4 regions of the Neorhizobium sp. 2083 genome follow, and region 1 is predicted to be linked to each of the others. Evidence: riboswitches for the same ligand, from Rfam matches in the RefSeq annotation. Region 1 holds a riboswitch; each other region holds the start of a gene.
What was found. A riboswitch is a leader RNA that binds a small molecule or an ion and turns the genes downstream of it on or off. The one in region 1 is predicted to bind thiamine pyrophosphate.
Positions count from the first base shown of each region.

Region 2: it holds a riboswitch for thiamine pyrophosphate, as region 1 does, so the genes downstream of both, thiM (hydroxyethylthiazole kinase) here and thiB (thiamine ABC transporter substrate binding subunit) in region 1, are expected to answer to the same signal.
Region 3: it holds a riboswitch for thiamine pyrophosphate, as region 1 does, so the genes downstream of both, J2X76_RS16375 (ABC transporter permease) here and thiB (thiamine ABC transporter substrate binding subunit) in region 1, are expected to answer to the same signal.
Region 4: it holds a riboswitch for thiamine pyrophosphate, as region 1 does, so the genes downstream of both, thiC (phosphomethylpyrimidine synthase ThiC) here and thiB (thiamine ABC transporter substrate binding subunit) in region 1, are expected to answer to the same signal.

Region 1 covers NZ_JAVDTC010000006.1:166,702-169,905, forward strand. Annotated here, with positions in the region: gene thiP (thiamine/thiamine pyrophosphate ABC transporter permease ThiP) at 1-916, opposite strand, end outside; gene thiB (thiamine ABC transporter substrate binding subunit) at 937-1,947, opposite strand; TPP riboswitch at 1,988-2,096, opposite strand; gene J2X76_RS22585 (VOC family protein) at 2,144-2,542, opposite strand; gene J2X76_RS22590 (response regulator) at 2,637-3,086, opposite strand.
Region 2 covers NZ_JAVDTC010000003.1:614,965-618,168, forward strand. Annotated here, with positions in the region: gene thiD (bifunctional hydroxymethylpyrimidine kinase/phosphomethylpyrimidine kinase) at 1-607, opposite strand, end outside; gene thiE (thiamine phosphate synthase) at 604-1,242, opposite strand; gene thiM (hydroxyethylthiazole kinase) at 1,239-2,066, opposite strand; TPP riboswitch at 2,105-2,200, opposite strand; gene J2X76_RS15650 (heavy metal translocating P-type ATPase) at 2,313-3,204, shown strand, end outside.
Region 3 covers NZ_JAVDTC010000004.1:38,397-41,600, forward strand. Annotated here, with positions in the region: gene minC (septum site-determining protein MinC) at 1-526, shown strand, start outside; gene minD (septum site-determining protein MinD) at 558-1,373, shown strand; gene minE (cell division topological specificity factor MinE) at 1,370-1,630, shown strand; TPP riboswitch at 1,779-1,882, shown strand; gene J2X76_RS16375 (ABC transporter permease) at 2,011-2,799, shown strand; gene J2X76_RS16380 (ABC transporter substrate-binding protein) at 2,796-3,204, shown strand, end outside.
Region 4 covers NZ_JAVDTC010000010.1:187,073-190,276, reverse strand. Annotated here, with positions in the region: gene thiC (phosphomethylpyrimidine synthase ThiC) at 1-1,655, opposite strand, end outside; TPP riboswitch at 1,755-1,887, opposite strand; gene J2X76_RS28735 (acyl carrier protein) at 2,066-2,317, shown strand; gene J2X76_RS28730 (acyl-CoA dehydrogenase family protein) at 2,319-3,204, shown strand, end outside.

The sequences.
Region 1 (3,204 bases):
CCAGCGGCAGGATCAGGAAGGCGGTGGCAAGCAGGATGGCGAACGTGTCCCAGAGCCAAGCCGGCACCGTTCGGCCATCGAAGCGGCGCATGGCCCGGCCTGCCGTGATGCCGGTGTCATCAGGTGCCGGGAAAAGCGAAATCGCGATCAGGACCAGCGCCGTGATGCCAATCTGCAGCAGCGACAGCGCGATGGCGCGGGGTGGGTCGAAATCGAAGCGCAGCGACTGGTAGATCGCCACTTCGAGCGTCGTCGCGGCCGGTCCGCCGCCGAGCACCAGGACCAGTGTGAAACTGGTGGCGCAGAGCATGAAGATCAGTCCGGTTATGCCGGGGATGACGCGCCGCGCCGCGGGCCATTCGATGAAACGGAAGACGGAAAAGGGTTTCATTCCAAGGCTGGAGGAGAGCAGCCAATATTCCGCCGGCAGACGCTCCAGTGCCGCGAGCAGCAGCCTTGCCGCGAGCGGCAGGTTGAAGAACACATGCGCGAGCAGGATGCCGGATAACCCGTAAATGCTGACCGGCTGCTCAAGACCGAGCTTCAACAGTAGGCTGTTCATCACTCCTTGCCGGCCCCAGATGCCGATCAGGCCGAGCGCGCCGATCAACACCGGCAGGCCCATGGGCAGCGCCATCAACCGGATGATCCAGATGCGGCCCGGAAAGCGTGGGCGGCGTGCGAGCGCCAGGGCGACGGGGAGCGCGAAGACGACCGAAAGCAAAGTCGAGAGAGCCGCCTGGAGCAGCGTGAAACGCAGGATTCGCCAGGTATAGGCGGTAAACAGCCGGCTTTGGGTATTGCCCGCGTCCCAGGAGAGAAGGGCGGCGACAGCGATGCCGACGAAGAGGGCGATGCCGACGAGGCTGAGGAGCCCCCAGCCTATCCCCCGTCTCCGTTCAGCGCGTGTCAGCATGGGATCAGTTCATGCCCATTTTAGTTCATGCTCATGGCGGTCAGCCATTCGTCGATCCAGGTCTGGCGATTCCTGGCGACCTCGTCGGACCCCATGAGGAAAGTCTTGCCCGGCTGCACCAGCTTGTTGAAGGCGTCCGGAAGCGGTGTGGAGGTTTTTGCGACCGGCATCATCCAGTTGGTGGTCGGGATGACATCCTGGAAAGCCGGCGACACCATGAATTTCAGGAACTGTTTCGCCAGATCCTTGTCGCCCGCGCCCTTTAGCAGGCCGGCAACCTCGATCTGGATGTAGTGACCTTCGGAGAAGGACGCGGCCTGATAGCGGTCGGTCTTTTCCTCGACCATGTGATAGGCGGGCGAGGTCGTGTAGGAAAACACCATCGGCACCTCGCCCTTGGTGAACAGGCCGTAGGCCTCCGACCAGCCGGGCGTGACGGTCAGCACGCGTTTCCTGAGTTTTGCCCACGCCTCGGGCGCCTTGTCGCCATAGACCGATTTCACCCAGAGCAGCAGGCCGAGGCCCGGTGTCGAGGTGCGCGGGTCCTCGATGGCGATCTTCTGCGCTGGATCGCCGTCTACCAGTTCCTTGAGGCTCTTGGGCGGGTTCTTCATCGCCTGGGTATCGTAGACGACGGCGAAATGGCCGTAATCGTAGGGAATGAACGTGTCGTCGCTGTAATTGCCCGGCACCTTGGCGGCGGAGGCGTCGAGCCCGTGCGGCTCGAAAAGACCGGTCGCCTTGGCCTCGGAGATCAGGTTGGTGTCGAGGCCGAGCGCGATATCGGCATCGGTGCCCTGGCCTTCGAGCTTCAGGCGGGTGAGAAGCGCCACGCCATCGGCGACGCCGACGAAATTCAGCTTGCAGGCGCAGGTCTTCTCGAACGCCTCCTTCACCTTGGGGCCTGGACCCCAGTCGGAAATGAAGCTCTCGTAGGTATAGACGGTCAGCGTCTTTTCCTCAGCCTCGGCCGGCGCGGAGAAGGAAAGAGCGGCTGCGGCCGTCAATATCGAAAGAATGGTTCTGCGCATCAGCGCCTCCTCTGCTTGCGTTACAAGGGGAATAGGCGCTGATGAAGAGCCGTCTAATCCCTCCGCCGGTGTTAACCGGATCAGGTTCCGCGGGTTGGCCTCAAGGCCTCTCAGCCGCGCGAAAACGCGCGGCACCCCGTTAGAGCGAGACCAGATCTAGCGGCGGCGGGATTGACTGGCAAGAGGCCGGGCGGGATCAGGCGGCGGCGCCCATATCCATGTACATGATTTCCCAGACATGGCCGTCCGGATCCTGGAAGCTGCAGCCGTACATCGGACCCATTTCAAGGTTCGGCCTCCATTCGCCGCCACCGGCGCCGAGTGCCCTGGCCTTGAAGTCGTCGACCTCGGCGCGGCTGCCGGCGGAGAGGCAGTTCAGCACTTCCTTGGATGTCCGGGCGTCGGAAATGTCGCCGTTGATGAAGCCCCTGAATTTTTCGTGGGTGAGCAGCATCACGTGGATATGCTCGCTGACGACCATGCAGCTTGCCGTTTCGTCGGAGAAATTGGGGTTCCTGGTAAAGCCGAGCGCGGTATAAAAATCCGTCGCAACCGTGATGTCGACGACCGGCAGGTTCACAAAAATCATTCTCATCGGGTAATATCCTCTCCGTTTTTCCCGGCACATCCGCGTGCCTCACCCAAGGACGAAGAATAGGAGACAATCCCGACATCGATGTTAAATTTTCTCAGTGGTTCTGCGGAAACACCTTCAGCTCGCGCGGCACGATCGCCATGCCGCCGAGCCGGTTGGCGATGGCGTAGTCGATCGTCTTCTCGACGACGTCGGGCATGACGGGCTTGGTGAGGACACCGAGCGAGCCTTTGACGCCACCTTCCACATCGTCCGGATTGGCCGTCATGAAGACGACGGTGATGCCGTATTGCTCGGCAAGTTCACGGCCGATCTCCGGGCCGGTCCGGCCATCGGAAAGATTGACATCGACCAGGGCGATATCGGCGTAGGCCGCGAGCGCCAAGGCGTGTTTGCGGGCGTTCGCAAAACCGGCCACTTTCAGGCCCATGGATTCCACGGTTTCGGCCACATCGAGCGCGATCAGAAACTCGTCCTCGACGATCATCACTCGTTGATTCATCGCTTCCGCGGCCAGCCGACGACGCGTAACATTTGTCAGCATTGGAGTCCCCATTCGGTTGATCGGTTCCTTCGCTGGCCGATGAGTCCCAAGGACACCCCGACCGTTATTGACCCATCGAACGTCTCGGGAAGCTACATGTTCCGGTCCGCGACAAATA
Region 2 (3,204 bases), on a different contig from region 1:
GCTTGCCCTCGAACCAGTGGATGCCGGTCGCATCCGCCAGCACATCCGGGCTGTCCTCGCCTTCCAGATGGCCGCCCTTCACCAGCACGGCCTTGGGACCGATCTTGAGCAGCCGCCCGGCCTGATCCGCCATCTGTTCGCGGGTCACGGCGATCGTCTCTCCGAGAAGAGCGGCTGCTTCCGGCAGGTTGGGGGTGACAACGGCCGAAATCGGCATCAGCCGGTAGGTGACGGCATCCACCGCATCGAGCGCGAGCAGGGGCGAGCCGCCCTTGGCGATCATCACCGGATCGAGAACGATCGGCACGGTATCGCTATAGGGGCGCAGCACGTCTGCGACGATCTCGGCGATCTCGGCATTGGCGATCATGCCGATCTTCACGGCATCGACGCGCACGTCGAGAAAGATGGTGCGGATCTGGTTTGCGACGAAGGCTGCCGGCACCGCGTGCACGCCGCTGACCCCTTGGGTATTCTGGGCCGTCAGCGCGGTCAGAGCCGCCATGCCATATGTGCCGCGCGCGGCGAATGTTTTCAGGTCGGCCTGGATGCCGGCGCCGCCCGACGGGTCCGATCCGGCGATCGACAGGACGTTCTTGATGGTCATGCACGAGCCCTTTCGATTTCTGCCGCAATCCCGCGGGCGGCCGCCTGCGGATCGGGCTGGCCGCAGATGGCGGATACGACCGCGATGCCCTTGGCGCCGGCGGCGAGCGCGAGGCCGGCGTGTTGCGCCTTGACGCCACCGATCGCGACTGCCGGAACCGGCGCCATGGCGACGATGCGGGCAAGGCCTTCGAAGCCGATGGGCTGCTTGTGATCCGGCTTGGTGCCGGTCGCAAACACGGGGCCGATACCGACATAATCGACCACCGACGGGTCTACCCGCCGCGCCAGTTCCTCGGTTTCGACCGAGAGGCCAAGGATCATGCCGTGGCCGACGCGCTGCCGCGCGATCGCAGCGGCCATGTCGCTCTGGCCGACATGCAGTCCTTCGGCTCCGATCGCGATGGCCGCCTCCACGTCGTCGTTGATGATCAGAGGCACGCCGGTGCCTGCCAGAACCGCTTTCAGCGCCCGGCCGGTTTCGATCATTCTTGCGGTATCCGCCTGCTTGTCGCGCAGCTGGACGATGGTGGCGCCGCCGGCCACTGCAAGCCTTGTCGTCTCGACCATGCCGATCTCGCGGCAGAGATCCGGGTCGAGGACGAGATAGACGGAAAGGTCGAAGATCTTGGTCATGCCGCGACGATCCTTGCCTGTGCATCGAGCGACTCGCCGGTCAGGGCCGCGAGGCGATCGAGGAAGATCGGGGAGAAAAAGCCCGGGCCGGAGGCAGTGAGAGCTGCTTCCTCGCCGGCGACGGCGAACATGGCGAGTGCGGCAACCGTCGCCTCGAACGGCTTGTCGGGGACGGTCGCGGCAAAGGCGCCGGTGAGGCAGGTGAGCGAGCAGCCGAGCGCGGTGACACGCGGCATCAGGGCCGAGCCGCCGAGAACCCGGACCGAACGGCGGCCGTCGGTGACGAAATCCACCTCGCCGGTGACCGCGATCACACAGGCATTCTGCCGCGCAAGCGCGATCGCCGAACCTTCCGCCGCCATGACGCTGTCGCCGCTGTCGACACCGTGACCGCTCGAACGGCTGCCGGCCAGCGCGATGATTTCCGAGGCGTTGCCGCGAATGACCGTCGGCCTCAGCTCCATGAGTTCGCCGACTGCGGCGCGGCGATAGGCGGTGGCGTAGTGGGCGACGGGATCGAGCACCCATGGCTTGCCGGCCTCGGAGGCGGCTCCGGCTGCCGCCTTCATGCCGGCCAGGAAATCGGGCGACAAGGTGCCGATATTGACGGTCAGCGCTGCGGCAATGCGGGCGAACTCGCCGGCTTCTTCCTTCGTGTGCACCATGGCGGGAGAGGCGCCGGCGGCGAGCATCACGTTGGCCGCAATGTTCATCGCCACGAAATTGGTGATGTTCTGCACGAGCGGGTTTTTGGTGCGCATCGCAGCCAGCAACTGGCCGGGGGTTTCTTCAAGCGGCGTTCCGAGGGGCGTCGTCGTCTGCATGTCTGCCTCTTTCGGCGGGGCAGGCGCGGGGCGCAATAGCGAGCGCCCGGACGACTCCCTCCGCCAGCATGATCTGGTTCAGGTTCTAAGGGTGCTTCTCAGCCCGGCTTTGCCGGACGCCCCTGTCTCCGTCATGGCTTACAGCAAAGATAATGCGCTTTGCCAGTGATTTTTTCCGATCGGGGCCTTGCAGCTCTAGTCGCTAGAGGTTGTAGAGAGGTAGCTCGATCCACCAGGAATGAGACGATGAACGCAACGACACAGGCACGATACAAGGTTGGCGGCATGGATTGCGCCAGCTGCGCGACGAAGATCGACACGGCGGTGCGCCGTATGCCGGGCGTCGAGGACGTGTCCGTTTCGGTCGCGGCCGGCACGATGACGGTGACGCATGACGGAACCGGCGACCTCGGCGCAGTCGAGAAACGGGTGACCGGGCTCGGATATACGCTGAGGGCGCTGGGGCAGAAGGCTGGAGCGAACGCCCGGCGGAGCGGCGACCTTCCTTCGATCCCCCCCTTGGAGGGCGAAAACGGCAAGGCCCACAATCACGACCACCATCATGGACATGGCGGCGGCCACGACCACTCCCACCATGACGGTGCGCATCACCACGGCGGCCACGATTCGGCACAGATCGAAGGTCTTCACGGCCACGATCATGGACCGATGGACGGACCTTGGTGGAAGTCGGCCAAGGGACGGCTGACCATCCTGGTCGGCATTGCTTTGGCGGCCGCCTATGGACTTGGTCACCTGCTTCCCGCCTATGACACCTATATCTTCACGGCCGCAATGCTGATCGGCCTCGTGCCGATCGCGCGTCGCGCAATCATGGCGGCCCTCGCCGGCACGCCGTTCTCGATCGAGATGCTGATGACGATTGCAGCCGTCGGTGCGGTCGTCATCGACGCGTCGGAAGAAGCAGCCGCCGTCGTCTTCCTGTTTCTGATCGGGGAATTGCTGGAAGGGGTCGCGGCCGGCAAGGCGCGCCAGAGCATCCAGAGCCTGACGGCGCTGGTGCCGAAAAATGCGATTGTCGAAGAGAACGGCCGGACCCGCGAAGTTCCGGCAGAAAGCCTTGCCGTCGGTGCGATCATCCTGGTTCGTCCCGGCGACCGCATTTCGGCAGACGGCA
Region 3 (3,204 bases), on a different contig from region 1:
GCTCATAACCGAGCTTGCCGGGCGCAACGTCAATATCATGGGCATCGAAGGCGGCCGTCCTTCGATCCTGGGGCAGGGCATGCCTCCGGCGCTCAAGGGCGGCCGGCCGGTGTCGGACGAGGCCGTCGCCAAGGAGCCGATTATCGAGCTGCGCAACAGCGAGCCGAAGCCGTCGGTGCCCGAGGCACGTCCGACCTTGCAGTCCATCGTCATTCGCGACCCGGTGCGGTCAGGACAGTCGGTGATCTTTCCCGAAGGCGACGTGACGATCATCGGGTCGGTCGCTTCCGGGGCCGAAATCATCGCCGGCGGATCGATCCATATCTACGGCACCCTGCGCGGCAGGGCCATGGCGGGGTCGCTCGGAAACGCATCGGCGCGCATCTTCTGCCGCAAGCTCGAGGCAGAGCTGCTGGCAATCGACGGCATCTACAAGATGGCGGACGACATGGCCCCCGGCCTTCGCGGACACTCGGTCCAGCTTTGGCTGGAAGGGGATTCGATCATGGCAGAGAAACTTATTTGAGCCGAAACCGGCCAGCAAACAGGAGAGCAAGATGGGGAAAGTCATCGTAGTCACTTCAGGCAAGGGCGGGGTTGGCAAGACGACCTCGACTGCCGCACTTGGAGCGGCTCTGGCACAGCGAAACGAACGGGTCGTTGTCGTCGATTTCGACGTCGGGCTGCGCAATCTCGACCTGGTGATGGGCGCCGAGCGCCGGGTCGTCTACGACCTGATCAACGTCATTCAGGGTGAAGCCAAGCTTTCGCAGGCGCTGATCCGTGACAAGCGGCTGGAGACGCTGTTCCTGCTGCCGGCGTCCCAGACGCGCGACAAGGACAACCTGACGCCGGAGGGTGTCGAACGGGTCATCACCGAGCTGAGGCGGGTGTTCGACTGGGTCATCTGCGACAGCCCGGCCGGCATCGAAAGCGGCGCAACGCTTGCCATGCGCCATGCCGACATGGCCGTGGTGGTCACCAATCCGGAAGTCTCGTCGGTTCGCGACTCGGACCGCATCATCGGCCTGCTCGACTCGAAGACGTTGAAGGCCGAGCGCGGCGAACGCATGGAAAAGCACCTGCTTCTCACGCGCTACGACGCCAACCGCGCGGAACGGGGCGACATGCTGAAGGTGGAGGACGTGCTGGAAATCCTGTCCATCCCGCTGATCGGCATCATTCCGGAAAGCATGGACGTGCTTCGCGCGTCGAACATCGGGTCGCCGGTCACCCTGGCGGATGCGCGCAGCGCCCCGGCCATGGCCTATTTCGAGGCCGCACGCCGGCTTGCCGGCGAGGTTCTGCCGATCACGGTCCCGGGGGAAAAGCGCGGGATATTCGGCAAGATCTTCGCACGGAGGGCCGCATGACGATATTCAACCTCTTCCGCAAACAGCGCTCCGCTCCAACGGCCCGCGAACGCCTGCAGGTGCTTCTCGCCCACGAACGTTCGTCGAACGGCTCTGACCTCGTATCCGTGCTTCGCGAAGAAATCCTCGCGGTGATCGCCAAGCACGTGCAGGTCGACAGCGACAAGGTGCAGGTCAAGATGGATCGCGACGAGGATGTCACGATCCTGGAGATCGATGTCGAGATCCCGCTCGACGCCGTCAGCCAGGCTGCCTGAGCCGGTCGCATTCGACCGGACCTTAAGTTTCGAAACGCGGGCACCCCGGTTGTCCGCGTTTTGCATTTTGCGCCTTCCGCCGCTGCATCTTCTAATCTTGGCGGCCGTTCGAGGATTGACAAAAAAACCTCTCCGTCCGATAGCTCAGGGATATTCCGAGGGGGGCATCTTGACGATGCTGAGATGGCGGTGAGCCGGACCCTTGAACCTGATCCGGGTCATGCCGGCGTAGGAACGGAAACAGGCGTCCTCCGACGATTTTTCTCTTCTCCGCTTCACCTGGATCTCCGTGATTGAGCTGATCTGGAGATCGACGATGACATCCATTCTTTCCGCATTCCCAAGCCCGTTTCCGGTCGTCAGATCCGGCGCTTAGCATCATGCGGGCGTCCCACGCGGTGATTGGCCTCGTCCTGCTTGTCGCTCTATGGCAGGCTGGCGTCTGGCTTTTTACTCCGCCCCGCTACATCCTGCCGTCTCCGATTGAGGTGGTCTCCGCCTTCTGGCGTCAGCCGGGGTTCCTGCTGAGAAACAGCGCAGTTACGCTGACGGAAATCGCGCTCGGCCTGGTCATCGGCGGCACCTTCGGCATCGCGACCGCCTTCGGGGTCGCGGCATTGCCGCGGCTTGGGCGCCTCGTCTGGCCGATGGTTCTCGTCCTGCAGGCCTTTCCCGTCTTCGTTCTGGCGCCGATCCTGGTTCTCTGGCTCGGTTTCGGGCTCGCCTCGAAAGTGGCGATGACGACGATCATCATCTTCTTTCCGGTCGCCTCGGCCTTTGCCGACGGCCTTCGCCGCACAGATCAGGAAATCCTCGACGCCGTATCGCTGGAGGGCGCGAGCCACTGGCAGGCGCTGGTTGCGATCCGCGTGCCGCTGGCGATCCCGAGCCTCGTCTCGGGCCTCAGGGTTGCCGCGCCTCTGGCACCGCTCGGGGCGGTCGTCGGTGAGTGGGTCGGGGCATCCGGCGGGCTCGGTTTCGTCATGGTCCAGGCGAATGCCCGCATGCAGACCGATACGGTGTTCGCCGCCATGGTCGTCCTCGCCATCCTCACTGTCGCTTTAAGGCTTCTCATCGACCGGCTGACCGCAGGCCTCGCCCCCTGGGCCAGCGAAGCCGATCCTGCATCCTCATCCTCATCCGCATCAAGGAGCTCCGCCCAGTCATGATCCGTATCCTCACAGCGTCCGTCATCGCGCTCGCCACCCTGGCCGCGCCCGCTTCCTCGCAGGCGGCCGACAAGCTCGGCGTGCTGCTCGAATGGTTCGTCAATCCGGATCACGCACCGATGGTCATCGCCAAGGAGCGCGGCCTGTTTGCCGATGCCAATCTCGACGTCGAGCTCATCCCGCCGTCCGACCCTTCCGCGGTGCCGCGCCTCGTCTCGGCGGGGCAGGCGGATATCGGCATTCATTACCAGCCCAATCTCTATCTCGATCACGAGGCCGGCCTGCCGCTGGTGCGGTTCGGCACGCTGGTCGAAACCCCGCTCAATACCGTCACGGTTCTGGCGGATGGCCCGATCAAGAGCCTCAAGGACCTGAAGGGCAAGAAGGTCGGCTTTTCCGTCACCG
Region 4 (3,204 bases), on a different contig from region 1:
TGCGCCTCCTTCGGCAAGGTTTCGTCATGCATCGATCGCGCCGTTTCCGGATCGAGCGACAGGTTGAACTGGTCCTCCCAGCGGAATTCGAAACGGGCGCGCGACAGCGCGTCGTCGCGCACCTGCGCCGCCGGATGGCCCTTGGCGAGATCGGCGGCATGCGCCGCGATCTTGTAGGTGATGACGCCGACTTTCACGTCGTTGCGGTCGGGCAGGCCGAGATGTTCCTTCGGCGTCACGTAACAAAGCATGGCGGTGCCTAACCAGCCGATCATCGCGGCCCCGATGCCGGACGTGATGTGATCGTAACCCGGCGCGATGTCGGTGGTCAGCGGCCCGAGCGTATAAAACGGCGCCTCGCCGCAGACCGCGAGCTGCTTGTCCATGTTTTCCTTGATCTTGTGCATCGGCACATGGCCGGGGCCTTCGATCATCACCTGGCAATCCTTCGCCCAGGCGATCTTCGTCAGTTCGCCGAGCGTTTCCAGTTCCGCAAACTGCGCCGCATCGTTGGCGTCGGCGATCGATCCCGGACGCAGGCCGTCGCCCAGCGAGAACGACACGTCGTAGGCGCGGCAGATGTCACAGATCTCCTCGAAATGCTCGTAGAGGAAACTCTCCCGGTGGTGATGCAGACACCACTTGGCCATGATCGAACCGCCCCGGGACACGATGCCGGTAACACGGTCGACGGTGAGCGGAATATAGGCGAGCCGGACGCCCGCATGGATGGTGAAATAGTCGACGCCCTGCTCGGCCTGTTCGATCAGCGTGTCGCGATAGACCTCCCAGGTCAGGTCCTCGGCAATGCCGTTCACCTTCTCCAGCGCCTGGTAGAGCGGCACGGTGCCGATCGGCACCGGCGAATTGCGGATGATCCATTCGCGGATATTGTGGATGTTGCGGCCGGTCGACAGGTCCATGACCGTATCGGCGCCCCAGCGGATCGCCCAGACCATCTTCTCGACTTCCTCCGCCATCGACGAGGTGACGGCGGAATTGCCGATATTGGCGTTGATCTTCACCAGGAAATTACGGCCGATGATCATCGGTTCGGATTCCGGATGGTTGATATTGGCGGGAATGATCGCCCGGCCTTCGGCGATTTCCCGGCGGACGAATTCCGGCGTCACGAATTCCGGAATATGGGCGCCAAAACTCTCGCCGTCGCGGACGCGAGCTTGTCTCTCCGCCTGCCGGCCGAGATTTTCGCGGATGGACACGAACTCCATCTCCGGCGTGACGATGCCGGCCCGCGCATAGGCGAGCTGGGTAACGGCCCTGCCCGGCTTCGCCTTGAAGGGAAGATTGCGGACGGGGAATTCCGGCGTCAGCCGGTCGCCGGAAACAAAGCCGTTGTCCTCCGGCCTGACGATGCGGCCCTCATAGGCCTCCACGTCGCCGCGCGCGAGAATCCAGCTTTCGCGCAGGCGTGGCAGGCCGGCATCGATGCTGATCGCAGCACCTTCGGCCGTATAGGGACCGGAGGAATCGTAGACGGTGACCGGCGGCTCGCCGGAAGTCGGATGCAATGCGATCTGCCGCATCGGCACGCGGATATCCGGATGGATGACGCCTGCTTTCAGGACTTTCGTCGAGGCGGGAAGCGGGCCGGTGGTGACGACCGGGGTGAGTTTGGCGGTTGCAATATTCATGGTTCGAGGCTCCAAGGTTTGACGTTTGGAGACCCAGTTCCAGTGTTGGAATGATGAAAAAACGCGGTGGAAATCGAAAGACGGTTCCCCGCCCTCGCTGCCGCAGCGCCCGCACCGTCCCTACGCCAGTATGAACTGGATCAGGTTCAACGGGTCACTGCGCCTCGGGCGGCCAAAGCCGATCCGACCAGCAGTATCTCAGCCCCTTGGCGGGACCCCCCTGGTGAATGCCGGCATCAGAAACCTGCAGGCGGCCCATGTCAAGCCGGCCGAAGCGTGGTTGATAGATCGAATTTTACCGAATCCCGCAGCTCCAAATTGATGAAGTTTATTACCGAAATCTTATGCTATCCTGCGTAATAACCGTCCTGGCGATGAACGCAGATTTCCAATTATCGGGAGATGTCGAGATGAACGAGACCATTCGCGAATTGCTGACGCGGGTAGGCGGCCTTCCGGTCGCGGTGACGGAGCTGGCAGACGGCGCCGATCTTTATGCGGCGGGCCTTTCCTCCTTCGCATCGGTGCAGCTGATGCTGGGCCTGGAGGAGGCGTTCGACATCGAATTCCCGGACAACCTTCTGAACCGCAAGTCCTTCGCCAGCATCGCAGCGATCGAGCAGACGGTCTCCCACATCCTGAAAGCCCGCGAGGCCGCTTGAGATGAGCCTCCCCGCCTTTGCCGCAGACATGGCCTTGAGCGCACGCGCTCATCGCGTGGCAACCGTAGCGGCTGAATTCGCCGATCCCGTCGATCGGGACGGCCGCTTCCCGCGCGAGGCGGTCGACGCCATGAAAGCCGAGCGCCTTCTCGGCATCCAGATCCCGACCGGGTTCGGCGGCGAGGGCGCTTCCATCACCGAGATCGCCGAGGTCTGCTCCATCCTGGGACAGGCCTGCGCCTCGAGCGCCATGGTTTTCGCCATGCACCAGATCAAGGTTTCGAGCCTCGTGGTGCACGGCGCCGACAGTCCCTGGCACATGGATTTCATGCGCGAACTCGCCGGCCGCCAGCTTCTCGTCGCCTCCGCGACGACCGAGGCCGGCATCGGCGGCAACATGCGCAACTCGATCTGCGCGATCGAGGTCGATGGCGACACCTGCCGCCTGACGAAGGATGCGACCGTGATTTCCTACGGCGCCCATGCCGATGCGGTCATGGTCACCTCGCGGTCGAACGAAGGCGCCGCCCCGACCGACCAGGTCATGACGGTCTTCCGGCACGGCCAGTACACCCTGCAGAAGACGGTCGACTGGGATACGCTCGGCATGCGCGGCACCTGCTCCGACGGTTTTCTCTTCCAGGGCGAAGCGCCATCGGCGCAGATCTTCCCGAAACCGTTCGCCGAGATCGCGGCCCAGTCGATGCTTGCCACCTCGCATCTTCTCTGGAGCGCCGTCTGGTACGGTATCGCCGCCGATGCGGTCCTGCGGGCGCAGGCTTTCGTGCGCGCTGCAGCCCGCAAGGCCGGCGGCACCCAGCCGCCCGGCGCGCTCAGGCTCGCCGAAGCCTCCAACCAGCTTCAGCTCCTCAAGGGCAATATTCTCT